Regions from separate parts of the Fundidesulfovibrio putealis DSM 16056 genome, predicted to be linked through region 2. Evidence: predicted binding sites of a transcription regulator. Region 2 holds the regulator's gene; the other holds the start of a gene.
The links. Region 2 encodes sigma-54, which starts transcription at its own class of promoters, with help from an activator protein. Its sites were predicted from a motif close to CTGGCACGGNNNNTGCTT; they were not measured.
Positions count from the first base shown of each region.

Region 1: the regulator sigma-54 is predicted to act here: its motif matches at 6,408-6,425, upstream of G453_RS0111585 (PEP-CTERM sorting domain-containing protein).

Region 1 is NZ_AUBQ01000014.1:40,142-48,624, reverse strand. It holds gene G453_RS0111610 (exosortase/archaeosortase family protein) at 1-799, shown strand, start outside; gene G453_RS0111605 (exosortase C-terminal domain/associated protein EpsI) at 796-1,428, shown strand; gene prsK (XrtA/PEP-CTERM system histidine kinase PrsK) at 1,438-3,528, shown strand; gene prsR (PEP-CTERM-box response regulator transcription factor) at 3,525-4,898, shown strand; gene G453_RS0111590 (hypothetical protein) at 5,148-5,975, shown strand; gene G453_RS0111585 (PEP-CTERM sorting domain-containing protein) at 6,602-7,261, shown strand; gene G453_RS27945 (hypothetical protein) at 7,478-7,618, shown strand; gene G453_RS0111575 (GNAT family N-acetyltransferase) at 7,688-8,365, opposite strand; gene G453_RS23660 (FAD-binding oxidoreductase) at 8,475-8,483, opposite strand, start outside.
Region 2 is NZ_AUBQ01000004.1:183,705-192,187, reverse strand. It holds gene G453_RS0103825 (DUF2087 domain-containing protein) at 1-21, shown strand, start outside; gene G453_RS0103820 (manganese-dependent inorganic pyrophosphatase) at 135-1,058, opposite strand; gene G453_RS0103815 (PTS sugar transporter subunit IIC) at 1,160-1,969, opposite strand; gene G453_RS0103810 (PTS sugar transporter subunit IIB) at 2,018-2,473, opposite strand; gene G453_RS0103805 (PTS sugar transporter subunit IIA) at 2,478-2,915, opposite strand; gene rapZ (RNase adapter RapZ) at 2,926-3,813, opposite strand; gene G453_RS0103795 (PTS sugar transporter subunit IIA) at 3,948-4,400, opposite strand; gene hpf (ribosome hibernation-promoting factor, HPF/YfiA family) at 4,400-4,942, opposite strand; gene rpoN (RNA polymerase factor sigma-54) at 4,983-6,422, opposite strand; gene G453_RS0103780 (KdsC family phosphatase) at 6,541-7,101, opposite strand; gene G453_RS0103775 (CTP synthase) at 7,102-8,483, opposite strand, start outside.

The DNA of each region.
Region 1 (8,483 bases), on a different contig from region 2:
ACTGCTGTTCGCAGCCCTGCTGTGCGGGTACACCTACGCGCCCGTGGTGAGCGGCATGGTCAAAGTCTGGAGCATAGACGACAACTCGTCTCACGGGTTCATTGTCCCGTTCATTTCCGCCTACATCATCTACACGCGACGCAAGTCCCTCGCGGAACTGGAAGTCTCTCCGGCCTGGGCCGGAGTGTTCTTGCTGGGCCTGGGGCTGGCTCAGTTGCTGCTGGGCTGGCTGGCAACTGAGTATTTCACCACCCGCATGTCGCTCGTGGTGGTGCTGTTCGGCGCCTGCCTGCTGCTTTTCGGGACCAAGGTCCTGAAGGGGCTGTCCACCGCGCTGCTGTATCTGGTGTTCATGGTGCCCGTGCCGGCAATCATATACGACACGCTGTCGATGCCGCTCAAACTGTTCATGACCAAGGCCGCCGTGGCGGCACTGCATTTCGTGAACGTGATGGTTCTTCGGGAAGGCAACCAGCTGCTTTTCCCCAATATAACGCTGGAGGTCGTGGACGCATGCAGCGGTTTGCGGTCTCTGGTGAGCATGCTGGCGCTGGCCGTCGCAATCGGACTGCTTTTCGAAAAGAAGACGCTGAATATCGTTCTTCTGGCTGTCCTGGCGGTTCCCGTGGCCATCTTCGTGAACGCCATGCGTGTGTTCGTGACTGGCGTGTTGGCGCAGCACATCGGAGTCTCAGCCGCAGAGGGCTTCTTTCATGAGTTTACGGGAATGACCTTTTTCGCAGCTGGTATTGTCTTGCTGTTCGCGATCCATCTCTTGCTCAGGAAGATAAACGTATGATCAGCAGCTTAAAATTCATGACGCTCTATGTGCTGTTGGCCGCTGCTGCTTTCTTCATGGCGACGCACAAGGACAGCCCGACTCCGTTGGCTATCCCCCTGGAGGATTTCCCCACCGTGATCGGAGAGTGGCGCATGGTTGGAGACGCCCAGTTCGATGCGGAAACCTTGAAGATATTGCGTCCTACAGACTACATGGCGAGACGATACAAGAAGGCGGACGGCACGGTCGCGGACATCTACGTCGGTTACCACGATGGGGCGAGCAAGGCCGGGCCTCTGCATTCCCCTCGCAATTGCCTTCCTGGGTCAGGCTGGGTCGAGGTGTCCTCCGAAAAGAAGAGCATTCCCATTGCCGGCAAGGACCTGGACGCAGTGATGGCCGTGTACCAGCACGGGGAAGTGGCCGATCTGTTTATTTATTGGTTTCAGGTCGGCGGGAAGGTCGTCTCCAATGAATACGACCTCAAGATCAGCGAGGTGTTGAACTCCATCAAGAACAGCAAACGGGACACGAGTTTCATCAGGATATCGGTTGCCATGCCGGGCGATAAAGCCTCGGCTGCGGATAGCGCTACGGATTTTCTGCGTTCGATCCAGCCGGTACTTGTGAAATACCTCCCCTCGTAGGGTATCAATGTGACGTCAGGCCCTGTTCAAAGCATTCTGTTGTTACTTTGCGTAAGCCTTGCTGCCGCTCTGTCCCTGTCTCTGTTCTTCAGGCCAGGCTGGAAAGGCGTGCGGGGCTACGTGATAGCAGGCGTTTTTCTGTCTATCGGAGTGGATTGGCTGGGGGTCCTCGCTTCAAGCAATGAACGCGGGGTTGTCCTGACGGGCTTGTTCGTGGTTCTTGAGCTTCTGGGGGCCTTGGCCTGGCTTATGTTCAGCAGGCGTTACGCACGCCGCTCGGATTCCGTGCAAACAGAAACGCTGGGCTGGCCGACGGTCATCGTCGTGAGCATCGTGCTGGGGGGACTCCTTGGGCTCAGCGTCGTCTATCCATCATTATTCGTATCACCGGCGTCGCCGCACGTGGTTGGTGGGTTTGTCTTGTCAACGGTCGGTTTTGCCCTGCGGACCGTCAGCCTTGCGATAATGATCATGTGCCTGACCAGCCTGGAAGCAACCCTGGTCAACGCGGTCCATGGCCAGCGGTGGCGCATCAAGTATGCGATTCTCGGCGCGTTTGCCATCCTGGCCGCGCACATTTTCACCTTGAGCCTTGGCCTGCTGTATCGTGCAATCGATTTCAGCCTGGCTCCCGCCCGGCAGATCGGTTTCTGCGTGGGCATGGCGTTGATGCTGTATTCGGTGGTGTACCGGGGCGGAGAGAGCCCGGTGACCGTGTCCAAGCGTCTGGCGCGCACGTCGCTGGTGCTGTTTGGCGCTGGGGCGTACCTGCTCTTTCTGGGGGGGCTCGGTTTGTCCATGACCCTCACGGGAGGGGCAACCTCCAAGGCCATGCTGCTGGCGCTCGGACTCGTCGGCGGGGTCGGCATACTGGGGCTGTTGCTCTCCGACAGCTTCCGACGCCGTTTCACCAGGGTTCTCCAGCGCTACTTTTATAAAGAAAAATATGACTATCGCGTTCAGTGGCTGGTCTTTACCAAGCGCCTCGCCAATGCCCGCACACGTGAAGATCTTCATCAGGCCGTCCTGTTGGGGTTCTGCGAAACCTTCGGGATGGGGGGGGCGGTTCTCTACCTGAAAGAGTCCGAAAATGCGCCGCTGATTCCGGTCAGCAGGTGGGAGGTTCACCAGGAGCCGCCCAGGCTGGGAATAGCCCAGGTATTCGCTCAAAACGAAGCTGAATCCTCTTGCGCCATCGATTTGCGGCAGGGATTGGAGAACGTTGACGAGGACGTTGCATTGTTCTTTAGCGAGTCGAAGGCCATGTTCGCCGTGCCCCTGATGAAGGAGGACCGGCTGGATGGCGTTGTGCTCCTTGTCCAGCCCATGGATGAAAAAGAGGACTTCAGCCAGGAGGATTACGACCTGATGCAGGCGCTGGCCACGCAAGCCTGTTCGGCGCTCCTGAATCTGCGTCTGGCAGACCTGCTGTCCCAGGCGCGCGACATGGAGGTGATGGGCAAGGTTTCCACGTTCATCGTTCATGACCTGAAGAATCTGATTTACACACTCACGCTCATGACCGAAAATGCCAAGCGTTACATTCAGGAGCCGGAATTCCAGCGCGACATGCTGAAGAGTCTGGAGAACACCGTGGCAAAAATGCACATGTTGATCTCCCAATTGCGGCAACTCCCGACGAGGGAGAACCTGAACCTGGAAACTGCCGATATCGGCCAGCTGGTTGAAGACACGTGCAAGCACCTTCCCATGGAAGGGCTGCGCATCGTCAGCTCCTCTGTCGAGGCAGTCGTGGACAAGGCGCAGATTCACAAGGTCATACTGAATCTGGTCCTGAATGCCCGGGAAGCCAGCGCTGCGGGATCATCCATCACGATTGAAACCGGGGAAGACACCACGCCGTATTTCCGGATCACGGACAATGGCGCCGGGATGACCAGCCAGTTCATCACCGAGAACCTGTTCAAACCGTTCAAGACGACAAAGGCCAAAGGAATGGGAATCGGGTTGTATCAGTGCAAACAGATAGTTGAAGCTCATGGCGGGACTATAGAAGTCGTCAGCACCCCTGGGGAAGGGTCCGTGTTCACGGTACGTCTGCCTGCGCCTGCTTCGTTGGATGGTAAGGAGGCCGCATGAATCGCACCTTGCTCATAGTTGATGACAATGAGGATATCCGCCAGCAGTTGAAATGGGGGCTCTCTTCCGAGCCGTATCAATTGGTGTTTGCCCAGGACGTTGCGGACGCTCTTGAGAAATTTCGTCAAGCCTCCCCTCAAGTGGTCACTCTCGACCTGGGGTTGCCCCCTCGAACCGAGGACGCGTCGCAGGGGTTTGCCTGCCTGGAAGAGTTGCGCAAGAGAGCTCCGGCGTCGAAGATCATCGTCATCACCGGTTTCGAATCCCGGGAATACGCCCGAAGGGCTGTGGACATGGGGGCGTACGACTTTTTCCTGAAGCCCATCGACCTTGACGAACTCAAGGTCATGGTGCGCAGGGCGTTTCACCTCTACGACATCGAACAGGAGAGCACGTCGCCCAAGCCGGTCGTCGGCAGGAAGGCGACTCCAGCGGGTATTGTAGGTGAATCCGAGCAGATGCGCGAGGTGATGGAGAACGTCAGCAAGGTCGCGGCCTCGGATGTGCCGGTGCTCATCCAGGGCGAGTCAGGCACGGGCAAGGAGCTTATCGCCAGGGCCATCCACGAGCTTTCGCCAAGGAAGGCTGGGCCCATGGTGTGCATAAACTGTGGAGCCGTGCCTGAGAACCTGATTGAATCCGAATTTTTCGGGCATGAACGGGGCGCTTTCACCGGCGCGGTCTCCACCGTGCGCGGCAAGGTGGAATACGCAGACAAAGGGTTGCTGTTCCTGGATGAAATCGGCGAACTGCCGACGAACCTCCAGGTCAAGCTGCTGCGGTTTCTCCAGGAGATGGTCTTTCAGCGGGTCGGCGGGCGCAAAAATCTTGAAGTCAACGTCCGTGTCGTTGCCGCGACCAATATTGATATTCAGGAAGCCATGCGTGCGGGAACCTTTCGGGAGGACCTGTTCTACAGGATTGGCGTCGTCACCCTGAAGTTGCCGCCCTTGCGCGAAAGAGGGCAGGACGTGCTGCTGCTGGCCGAGCACTTCCTGCGCAAACACGGCGAAGGTCTTGGTGTGAAGAACAAGACATTCTCCAAGGACGCATTGGACGCCCTTGTTCGGCATTCCTGGCCTGGAAACGTTCGCGAGTTGGAAAACTCGGTCCGGCGGGCAGTGGTCATGTCGACGAGTTCTTCGATCACTTCGGCGGATTTCGGTTTTGAGCCTGTATTTGCCGGTGATTCGGTTTCGGCAATACCAACCGTGACCACACTGAAGGAAGCCAGGTCCATGGTTGAGAAACAGTTGGTCGAGGCCGCCCTGAGCAGGTCTGGCGGAAATATTGTGAAAGCAGCAGAAACCTTGGGTATCAGTCGGCCGACATTTTACGACCTGTTGAGAAAACATGGGATCGATCAGTAACGTCGGTCCTGGCTGTGAATGTCTTAGGATGGCGCGTCCGTACTCCAGGTGTCCTGTTGGGAGATGGCTCCGTATCGATCCCGGCATCAGGTAGGCCCTGCAGATACTGCAGTGGTATCATGTCTTGAATGTTCATGTCTTTGTTGAGAACTTGCCTTTGTGGACGATGGCGTATTACTGGCACGTCATGATGGCTGGGTGGATGTGCTGGTGCTCGGTGTGCCGGGTTTTTGAATTCCGGAGTTAGATATGACTATTGCTATTTGGCCGAGTGCAGTCAGGATCGTAGCTACGCTTCTGGTATTTATCTATCATTACCTGTCGTTGGTGGGGAAGTTGAAAAGCTATCCGACTTTGGACCGGAATGGTTATAATATATGCGCGTTGTTTCTTTTTATTTCTGGATATTATTCAATAATGTCGAAAGGGTCGCCTCACAAATGGCTGCTCCGCCGTGTGGTCGGAATACTTGTTCCGTATTGGGTCGTCATTGTTCCAGTTTTGTGTGCTAATTATCTGTACAAGTACAAACCGGCGCTTCCATGGGAATATGTTGCCATATTCCTTGGGGGCAGCATGTTCCTGGATAATCCTGTCTATGTGATATCCTGGTTCATAACATTGATTCTGTTCTTGTATCTCACGGTGTATCTGTCTGCTGTTTTAGGCGGGTACTACAGGGTTCTCCCGTACTTCGCGTGCTTTGCTGTTTTGCATTACTGCTTCAGGATGGACGATGTGCTTTTTTTGTCGTTTGTGGCGGGATATGCGGTTCGCATTACCTTCCCAACCCGCTTGGATAGTGTCGCCAATAGGTGGTGCTGGCATGCGCCGGTTGCGAGTGCGTTGTTCGGAATACAGTCTTTTTGTTACTCGTTTTTCCTCGTCCATGGCGCTGTACTCGTCGTGGCAGTGAAGTTGTTTCCCGTGGATTATGTCCTCACCCCTTTGGCCAGTGTAGTCTTGACGATGCTGATTTCCGTGCCGCACAAGTGGATATCGGATAGGGCCACGGCGAAACTGCTCGGCACCCTGGGGGTCCAGCCGCGCTCGAAGCCCGTGCCGGCCAATTCCTGACCATGGCCGCCCGGCTAACCGCCTGGGGCTTTCTTGTCGATCATCGTTCGCTGTCGGCGTGAAATGCCGGCATGTCCATCAAGCGCAACACGGTCATCTCTCCCTGCCCGTTTCAATCAGCCTCCCCCGGATTGTCTCTCGCCTCCTCTTCCGACTGACCGTTTGGTTCAGCCTGTCTCAGCGGGTCCCCGCTGCACATGGCTTCGGGCCGCACACTCTTCATGGGCGACGTTTCCGTGCTCGTGCTCACCGTCTTGTGTCGATTCGGGAGTCCGGGGATTCTGCCAGGTAGGATCGCTCGGCCGCGCACGGTCCTGCGTGAAATAAGGCGACTGTAAAAAATTCCAACTCAGGCAAGTGGAAATCCTTACAAGGGCCGCGGTTTTGGGGGGTGTTTCGTGATAAATGCACGTGATATCGGGCGGTTGGTATTTGGCATGGAACCTGCTTAATGAGTGAAAACAAATGGAGGTTGCGCCATGCAAAAGGCTGTCAGATTATTCCTGTGTGTTTGTTTCCTGGCCGTGAGCACTCAAGCTCAAGCGTTTTACACCCTGGACTTTTCCTCTCTGGGTGGAAATGTTTACACTGACATTGAAACCGTGCTGATGGCTGGCGGCTCGACCGTGCAGCAGTTCACCGCTTCCGGAATCCCGGGTGACGTTCAGATCGGCGATGTGTTCCAGCAGACCACCGTTAACACCTACGTTGCCGAATCCGCCAAGTACTTCAAGAATGGTGACTACCACAACATGCTTGGCACCGACGTGATCGGCCTCAAGGTCGATGACGGCATCCTGGACGGCGTGGTGACCAGCCTGATCACTGCCGGCGTTAACCCCCTCGGATTCGAATACAAGTACGTGGCCGGCGAAGTTGTCAGCATGTGGTACGACAACGGCGGCGGAGCTGTCGAGATCGCCAAGGTCACCATGACCGACGGCGGCGGCATCAACCTGATCCCCCAGGCTGACAAGATCGGCTACTCGACCGGTACCTTCAACCTGCTCGGTCAGATGGAAGTCCTGGTTGACAACGTGTTCTTCTACAACGGCAAGGACCTCTTCGACGAACTGTCCCCCCTGGTCGTGGCCATGTCCACCCTGGACGGCAGCATCAACCTGGATAAGGCCTTCGATGTGTCCGGCGCCTCCTTCAAGCAGACCGTCAAGTCCTCCGGCGACATGACCATCTACGCTACCCCTGAGCCCGCGACCATGACCCTGCTGGGCATCGGCGCTCTGGGCGCGGCCTTCCTGCGCAGGCGCAGCCGCCGCTCCAACTAGAGTAGCACTGCAAGGCAAAGCGGGGTTGCTTCGGCAACCCCGTTTTTTTTTGTTCGTCGACCGGTGGAGTACGTCTTCCTCCACGATGGGTTCGAGCGGGGTTGGCCCGCATTGTCAGTCGTCTTGTCCGTGCGGTCATTCCTGGTGGCTTCGCTGTGCGTCTGTCCGGCGCAATTGAGGCACAGACGCATTTCCTGGTGAGGCACATTGTCTGCCATGAACGACGTGGCAGCGCTGAGGCAAAGCGGGAAAGAGATTGCCTGGGAAATGGCTGTCAGGAAGAAGGCGCTGGTGCGCGCCTTGATCACGCCGATCAAGCCCTGGCTGCGTGCGATGGTCGGAAAGCTTGAAGGGTGAGCGTAGGGATGGATGCCAGTCCTTGGAGCGGGCGCGCTCCCAGGTGGAGGCCAAGGCGTGGGGAGCCCCTTATGCGGATGAAGACGGTACGGATTGCTGCTGCGCCTCCTCGAAGCGGCAGGAGCGACTCCCAAAGACGGTGGTGTACGTCATACGCCCAAGGCAGGAGTAGCCAATGTTGTAGAGTGCTTTCTGTATCACTGTACGGTGCGGTAGGACTCTACCCATGGCATATGTGTAGTTAATTTTTGCCATTTGCATTATCGAGAATTTTATGAGTTGCGAACCTATTCCGAGTTTCCGGTAGTTGGGGTTGACGAAAAGATTGATGAGTTCTGTAGCGTTCTCTGATGTAACGTTTTTAAGTTTATCGAAAGTATAGTTCCATGGTGTGCCCCATATGGCTGAGACTAGAGATCCGTTGTCTGTGGCTACAAAGCATGGAATGTTGTCATTGAATCTCTTTGTAATTTCATTTTCAAGAATTTTCCTTGTTTTATAAACACGCTCAAATTCACGAGGCCAAGAGTCTACTATCATTCCAATGTCGCCAGTATTGCCTTTTCGGAGAGTCAGATTCCCACATTTCCCATCAATGTCCCAGTGTTGGTCTGCTATGTTCATTGCAAACAATAAGAATGTCCTACGTTCCCAAATATTGGTCCGGACGGCATCAAGAATGCCGCGCATTCCGTCCGCCTCGTAGTGTGATACGACACCTTTGAGCTTGTCGACGATGAATGTCATTCATCTACTCCAGTCCGGTTGTACGGGGATGAAATCATAGGGCAGCGTAGCTTGTTCATTGCGGGTCGCCATGACGGAAGACAATTCGCATGGATATGTATCGTCGGCATTATTTCAT
Region 2 (8,483 bases):
CCAACAGCCCGAGGCGCTTGAGCTGATCAAGCGGTTACGTTCGACCCAAGACAACTAGCCAGAGTCATCAATACAAAAAAGCCCGGAGCGGTTTCGCGCTCCGGGCTTGAATCATCTTGAGGGTCGTGTCGCGACTAGGCGCCGAAGACCTTCTCGAACTTGGGAACCACGTCCTTCTTGCGGCTCATGACACCGGGCAGCCAGACCGAGGTGCCGGTGGGCTTCACGCCGAAGGCCTTCTCGACAACGGAAGCGTCGTCGGAGACGATCAGCATCTCAGTGCCTTCCTTCATGATGTCGGTGAGCAGCAGGAACACGGAGTGCAGGCCCTTCTCGGACTTCACCTTGGCGATGTCGGCCTGCAGGTCGGCCTTGTACTTGTCCAGGATGGCCAGGTCCACGACTTCCAGCTGGCCGATGCCAACGCCGGTGCCGGACATGCTGAAGTCCTTGTAGTCGCGGAAGACCAGGTCGCGGATGGGGGTGCCGTCAACAGCGGACTTCACCTTGAACATTTCCATGCCCAGAGCCATCATGTCGGCCACGCCCGCGATCTTGGCCAGCTTTTCACAGGCCTTCTTGTCTTCGGGGGTGCAGGTGGGGGACTTGTACATGACGGTGTCGGACAGGATGGCGCACAGCATGATGCCGGCCATGGGCTTGGAGATTTCCACGCCGTAGAAATCGTACATGCTGGCGATCACGGTGCAGGTGCAGCCCACGGGCCAAACCCACATTTCCAGGGGGCTGGAGGTGGTCACGTCGCCCAGCTTGTGGTGGTCGACGACGCCCAGGATCTCGGCCTTGCCGAGGTTCTCAAGGCTCTGGGCCAGATCGGAGTGATCCACCAGGAAGATCTTCTTGCCTTCGGCGTCGGTGACGATCTCGGGGGCGCTCACGCCGAACTTGGCGAGAACGAAGTCGGTCTCAGGGGTGGTCTTGCCCTGAGCGGCGGCGACGGCGGGAATGCCGCGCTTGGTCATCAGGTCGGCCACGGCAATGGCCGAGGCGATGGAGTCGGTGTCCGGGTTTTTGTGTCCAACGACGTATGCTGCCATGTTCGAATCCCTCCTGAGGTGAAGTGCAAATTGAATTTGGGGGATTTATCACAAGTATCCGCGTTTGCCAAGAGAGTTCGTACTGCAAGGCTCAAGCGGATTCAGGAAATAAGGCGGCTGGCTATGGCCAGGGCCACTCCCCCGAGCAGGACGGCATAAGCCGGGCGGTGCCGCAGGGACAACAGAGCCCCGATGCTGCCCACCACCCACAGATGCGTCCAGGTCAGGGGCAGGTCTCCAAGAAACGGCGACACCCTCGGCAGGAGCACATGCATGAGCGCCAGCAGCGCGGAGACCGACAGCGCGAACGCCACGCCGGAAAGGGGAAGCATCACGGCCATCGAGGACCGTGTCAGGGCCACTGGACCGCGCTGGCGTTCTGGATGCTTGGTCCAGAGCATGAGCTTGTTGAAGGCATCGTTCTCGTACTGCCGGTGGTAGCGCTCCAGCCGGGCGAACAGCCGCCCGAACGGCAGCGAGGCAAATAAGATGACCACGGCCATGGCCGGACTGGATATTCCCAGAAGGTGCATGACGCACAGGCTTGCAAGCGTCGGCGCCAGCGAGTTCGGAGGGATGATGGTGCCTGCGGGGAAGATGTCCAGCCAGAGGAGCTCGAAAAAGATGCCGACGCCAAGGCTCTGCGTCCAGTCCCCGGTAATGAGCCCCCAGAAGAAGGCCAGGGTCAGCGGACGGTCAAGCAGCGGCAGGTTGATCAGGAAACGGAAACTGGAAAAGAGCGCAAAAAAAAACTGCTGGCCAGGATGAAGGAGATGGTATCTGCGTGAAGCTGCATTGGCGGCGTCCAGAGAAGTTGTCTTGCGGGCAGAATGCACCAGGAGCCGAAAAAAGGAAAGCCTCTCTTTCCTCTTGCGGCAATGCGCTTCGGACGACTCATCCCAGCCGCGCATCCGCAGCACGGCGTATGCTCCTGACGGCTAGGCAGTCGGCCAGTGCAGTTAATTCAGTTCCACCGGGTCGCTCGGTATGCACCGGTAATCCATGCCCACTCCCATGCCGCGCAGGAAATCAAGGCAGGATTCATCTTCCTTGCTCAAGGAGATGTGCTGGCAGAGCTGTTTCTTGCCCGGCCCGTAATGCAGGTTTCCCAGGTTCAGGCGGGAGAAACCAAGGCCGGATTCGAAAGCCCGACGCGCATCCGGACAGGACGCGAAGAGAACCAGCACGTCTTTGCCCAGGAGTTTCTTCCCGGCAAGATGCTCCTGGACCAGGGCGACCTTCACGAAGGTGATGTCCACCCCCAGCGGTATGGCGATGGACATGATCTGCTGTCGCAGTTCGTCTGCGGCCAACTCGTCGTTGGCCACCACGATGTTGCGCGCGTCTGTGAAAGGGAGCCAGGATTCGATGATCTGGCCGTGCACCAGCCGGTTGTCGATGCGCACCCAGAACACGGCGTTATTCCCCGGCGACCTTTTTCCGCAGGACTTCCCCCGCCACCACGATGCCCTGCACTCCCGCAGTTTTGGCGTCCGCCGCCAGAAGCTCCAGAGCCTTGGTGCGCGTGGAGAGGATCTTGATGAGCATGGGCAGGTTCACTCCGGTGACCACCTCGATGTGGTGCTGACCGATGAGTGACAATGACAGGTTGGTGGGGGTGCCGCCGAACATGTCCGTGAGGATGATGACTCCGGCCCCCTGTTCCACGGCCTTGATGGCCTCGCCGAGTTCCTTGACGGTCTCGCCGGTGTCGACCCCCACATCCACGCTGACGGTGCGGGTGTTCTCCTGCGGACCGATGATCATCTCGGCGGCCTTGAGCAGCTTGTCCGCGTAGTCGGTGTGGGTCACGATGACCACACCCACAGGCGCGGCGCTGGATTTCTTGTCGTTCATCGTTGAAATATCAACCTTTTTCTATGTGACGGTGTTCCAAGGACACCGTGTAACCCGCCCTGCGCAAGGTGTCAAAGATGGCTTCGGCCGTGGCCACGGACCGGTGCCTGCCGCCGGTACAGCCGAGGGAAATCGTCAGGCGGTAACGGCCCTCCCGGGTATACAGAGGGATAAGCTCCGTGAGGAAAGTTTCAAGCCTGGGGAGGAAGAATCTGCCCTCTTCCGAGTCGAGCACGTACTCAACTATGGATTTATCCTGTCCCGACAATGGTTTCAGGGCAGCATCGAAATAGGGGTTGGGCAGAAAGCGCAGGTCGAACACCAGGTCGGATTCGGTGGGGATTCCGTACTTGAATCCAAAGCTCATGATGTGGACCTTCATGGCCGGCCCCTTCCCCTCCAGGAACTTCCACTTGTCCTGGAGCTGGCGGCGCAGGTCATGGATGGAGAAGCCGGTGGTGTCCATGACCATGTCGGCGGTCTCGCGCAGGGGAGCCATGCGGCGTCGCTCTTCCTCCACGGCCTCGCCCAGCCCGTACCCTTCCGATTCGAAGGGGTGGGGACGGCGCGTGGTGGCGTAGCGGCGCATGATCTCCTTGGTGTCAGCTTCCACAAATACGACCTGGGGCGGGTTCTCCGCCTTCCTCAGTTCCTGCAGGGCCGGTTCCCAGTCGGAGTCGAAATCCGCCTGGCGCATGTCCATGCCCAAGGCCAGACCACGGTAGCGGTTCGCGTCCTGGCCTTGGAAAAGGCTGACCAGCTTGGCCATGAGGCTCGCGGGCAGACCGTCCACGCAGAAGTAGCCCAGATCCTCGAAGACATTGAGCGCTGTGGACTTGCCTGAACCTGATAGTCCGGAAATGACCACCACAGGCAGCTTTTCGCCCGGATGCGGCATGGGGAAGGCTCCTTTGTTTCGTGTGGGGGCAGGACGCTCGCTGCGGGGCAGCAGCGAAAAGTCCCCGCTCGCGCATTTGGCGCGTGCGGGGACTTCACTAACAAATGATCAGGCCGACGTCATGACGAACCGTATCACGCGTGGCTGGTGACAACCCGCCAGAGGCTTTCGCGGTCTTGCGCTTCCAGGAATGCTCCCCGGAAGCTCTCGTCGGACAGAAGCCTGGATATCTGGGCAAGGATGCGCAGGTGCATGCCGGCCACATGCTCCGGGGCCAGCACCAGGAAGAAGATGCGGCACGGCTTGTGGTCCAGAGCCTCGAAATCGACGCCTGACGTGCTGCGCCCGGTCACGATGACGATCTCCTTGAGGGAGTCCATTTTGCCGTGTGGAATGGCCACTCCGTCGCCAATGCCGGTGGTGCCCAGGTTTTCGCGCTCCATGAGCACCCGCAGGGCCTTCTCGGCGTTCACTTCCGGGAAGGCCGCCGCAACCGGGGCCACCAGTTCGGCCAGCACCTCGGACTTGTCGCCGGACTTCAGGTCGTCCAGCACGAAGTCCTTGCGCAGAAACTCCCCAAGCCGCATCAGCGGGATACTCCAGGATCGATCAGGCCGAAGTCTCCGTTCTTGCGCTTGTAGATCACGTTGATGCTGTCGGTCTCGGAGTTCAGGAACACCAGGAATTCGTACTTCATGGCTTCCAGCTGCTCGGCAGCTTCCTCGACGCCCATGGGCTTCGGGTTGTACTTGTCGGACTCCTCGATGGAGTGGACCTTGCCCTCGTCCGTGAGGCTGACCACGCCCATGGTGACGGCGGCGGAACCGGCAACCTTGCGGCGGTCCTTCATCTTCTCGCGCATCTTGCGGATCTGGGACTCGAGCTTGTCGGTGATCAGGTCCAGCGTGGAGTACATGTCGTCGGAGCGCTCGTGGGCAGCGATGTGGATCGTGTCGGCGTCGATGATCACGTCGGCGATCTGGCGGGTCTTCTCCACCATCAGGGTGACGATCACTTCGGCATTGTCAGAATTAGGCATGTATTTCGCCAGCTTGTCGAAACGCTTGTTGGCGTATTCGCGCAGGCCGGGGGACGGTTCAAAATTCTTGAAGTGAAAAGCAATGTTCATATCTTCCTCCGATGTGTGTCCGCGGGTGGATGCGGTGTGATTACAATACAGCCTTGCGCTTCGACGAGGACTCGATACCCATGGCCATACGATACTTGGCCACGGTCCTGCGGGCAATGTTGACCTGCAATTTTTGCTTGAGGATGTCCGCGATCTGCTCGTCGCTGACGGGCTTCTTGTGGTTCTCGCCGGAGATGAGCTGCTTGATGAGCGCCTTCACCGATTCGGAACCGACGGAAGTGCCGTCGTCCAACTCCAAAGAGGAGTTGAAGAAAAATTTGAGCTCGTAAATGCCGTGGGGGGTGGCCACGTACTTGCTCGTGGTAATGCGGCTCACCGTGGATTCGTGCATGCCGATGTCGTCGGCAACGTCCTTGAGGATAAGGGGCTTTAGCTTGGTAACGCCCACCTCGAAGAAATCCCGCTGGAACTTCACGATGGATTCCAGGACCTTGAACAAGGTGCGCTGGCGCTGGTACAGGCTCTTCATGAGCCACTGCGCAGAGCGCATCTTGTCCTGGAAGTAGTCCTTGTCCTTGCCGCCGCTGCCCCGGGACATGTCGCCTGAATAATACGGCGATAGTTGCAGTTTGGGCAGGCCGTCCTCGTTCAGCACGATGACGAAGTCGTCGCCGTACTTGTACACGTAGGCGTCGGGGCTGACGTACACCGGGTCGGAGGAGCTGAAATGCGATCCGGGAAGCGGATCGAGAGTCTGGATGATGTCCAGGTACTCCTTGATCTCCTCCATGGTGATCTTGAACTTCTTGGCAAGAGGCTTGTAGCGCTTCTTTTCCAGGTCTTCCAGGTGCTCACGCACGATCTCGATGAGCACGGGATCGGTGTAGCCGTAGAATTCCAGCTGCACCAGCAGGCACTCCTGCGGGGTGCGTGCCGCCACGCCCACAGGGTCGAAGCGCTGCAGGGCGTAAAGAACCGCTTCCACTTCGGGCACGCTTGCCTGGGCGTCCTCGGCGATTTCCTCCACCGTGGATTGCAGGTACCCCATACCGTCCAGATTGCCAACGATTGAGGCAGCGATGACGCGCTGGGCCGCAGTGAAGGGGGAAAGGTTGATCTGCCAGGAAAGGTGTCCGTCCAGAGAGGTTTTCGAGGCAAGACGGGCCTCGAAAGACATTCCCTCCTCCGGGGCCTCGTATTCGCGGGCGGTGGCCTGGCGCGAGGTGGAGGCGAAGTCGCCGATGTAGTCGTCCCATTCGGCGGTCTTCAGGAGTTCGCGCTGCATGGCGCCCTCTTCCTGAGTGGCGTCGGGAGCGCGGGATTCCTCGGCCATGGTCGGGGCGGGACGCTCGTCCTCGATCACGACCTCTTCCAGCAGCGGGTTCTCCAGAAGCTCCTGCTGCACGGTCTCCATCAGCTCAAGCCGGGAAAGCTGCAACAGCTTGATGGCCTGCTGGAGCTGGGGAGTCATCACCAGCTGCTGCGAAAGCTTAAGTTGCTGTCTGAGCTCGAGGGCCATCGTGCGCGCGCGTTCCTTTGTTTGAATTTGGGCGGCTAGCAAGAAAAATGCCGGACGCGCCCGTTCAACCTGCGCGGTTATGCACTAAAAGCTCGCACGTGGCAAGACTTGGGGGGAATCAGTCACGCCATTCGCGCCACATTCGATCGAGTTTTCCCTGCGCCAGCAGTATGAAGCGGATGGCTTCGCGCACCGCGCCGCATCCGCCGGGCCTTTTGGAAATCCAGGCGGCAATGCGAAGAATTTCCGGCTGCGCGTCGACCGGGGCCAGGGGCAGGCCCACGCGGGCCATTATCTGCGCGTCCAGCCAGTCGTCGCCCATGTAGGCCACCTGGGAGAACTCGAGGCACTTGGCGGCCATGATCTTTTCGAGCACGGGGAGCTTGCGCAAGTGCCCGCCGTGGAATTCACGGATGCCGAGTTCCCGCGAGCGCTGTTCGGCCTGGATGTTGCCCAGGCCGCTGATCACCGCCACCTCGATCCCGGCGTGCTGGCAGAGCTTCACGCCCATGCCGTCCTGGATGCCGAAACGCTTGAGGCCGGGGCCGGGGCCGTCGTGGCTCACTGCGTTGTCGGTGAGCACGCCGTCCACGTCCAGCACCAAGAGGCGCACGGGCCTGGCCAGCGCCAAGGCCCGGCGCATGCCGGGCCTTGAGCCGATTCGGGCGGGACGCCTCATTTATTTCTTGCCGCGCGCGGCCTTGGACGCCTTGATGAACTCGCGGAACAGGGGGTGGGGGCGCATGGGGTTGGAGTTGAACTCCGGATGGAACTGACAGCCCAAAAACCACGGATGCTCGGGCAACTCCACCATTTCCACCAGGGATTCGTCGGGCGACAGGCCGGAGAACATCATGCCCTTTTCTTCCATGCGGGCGTAGTAGGCCTTGTTAAACTCGTAGCGGTGGCGGTGGCGCTCCTCGATCTGGGGCTTGGCGTAGGCTTCCATGGCCTTGGTCTCGGTCTTCACCACGCAGGGGTACGCGCCCAGACGCATGGTGCCGCCCATTTCAGAGTCGGCGTCGCGGCGTTCGATCTTCTTGGTGCGGAAGTCGTACCATTCGCGCATCAGGTAGATGATGGGGTCCGGGCTCAGGCGGTTGAACTCCTCGGAGTTGGCCTCGGTGAGTCCCAGCACGTTGCGGGCGAACTCGATGCAGGCCAGCTGCATGCCCAGGCAGATGCCGAAGAAGGGCACCTTGTTCTCGCGGGCGTACTTGATGGCCGCGATCTTGCCTTCCACGCCGCGCGAGCCGAAGCCGCCGGGCACCAGGATGCCGTCCAGGCCGCCCAGGCGTTCGGCCACATTCTCGTCGGTGATCTCCTCGGAGTTCACGTAGACCAGGTTCACGCTCACGTCGTTGGCCACGCTGGCGTGCACCAGGGCCTCGTGCAGGCTCTTGTAGGCCTCCTTGAGGTCCACGTACTTGCCCACGATGGCGATGCTGACCTCTCCCTGGGGATTGCTCAGCTTGTGGGTGAGGGTCTGCCATGCTTCCAACTCGGCGTTCTTGGCGGGCAGGCGCAGCAGGATGGCTATCTTCTGGTCCACGCCCTCGGCGTAGAGCTTCAGGGGCAGCTCATAGATATTCTTCACGTCCACGGCGTTGAACACGGCGTCCGGGTCCACGTTGCAGAAGAGCGCGATCTTGGTCTTGAGGGACTGGTCCAGCTCGATCTCGGAGCGGCAGATGATGATGTCGGGCTGGATGCCGATGGACCGGAGCTCCTTGACGCTGTGCTGGGTGGGCTTGGTTTTGAGTTCACCGGCCACGCGGATGTAGGGGATGAGCGTCAGGTGGATGTAGAGGACGTTCTCCTTGCCCAGGTCGCCGCGCAGCTGGCGGATGGCTTCCAGGAAGGGCTGGCCTTCGATGTCGCCCACGGTGCCGCCGATCTCGATCAGGGCCACGTCCTCGTCCTTGGCGACGTTCAGGATGGAACGCTTGATCTCGTCGGTGATGTGCGGGATCACCTGCACGGTGCCGCCCAGATAGTCGCCACGGCGCTCCTTCTGGATGACGTTGTTGTAGATGCGCCCGGAGGTGACGTTGTTGTTCT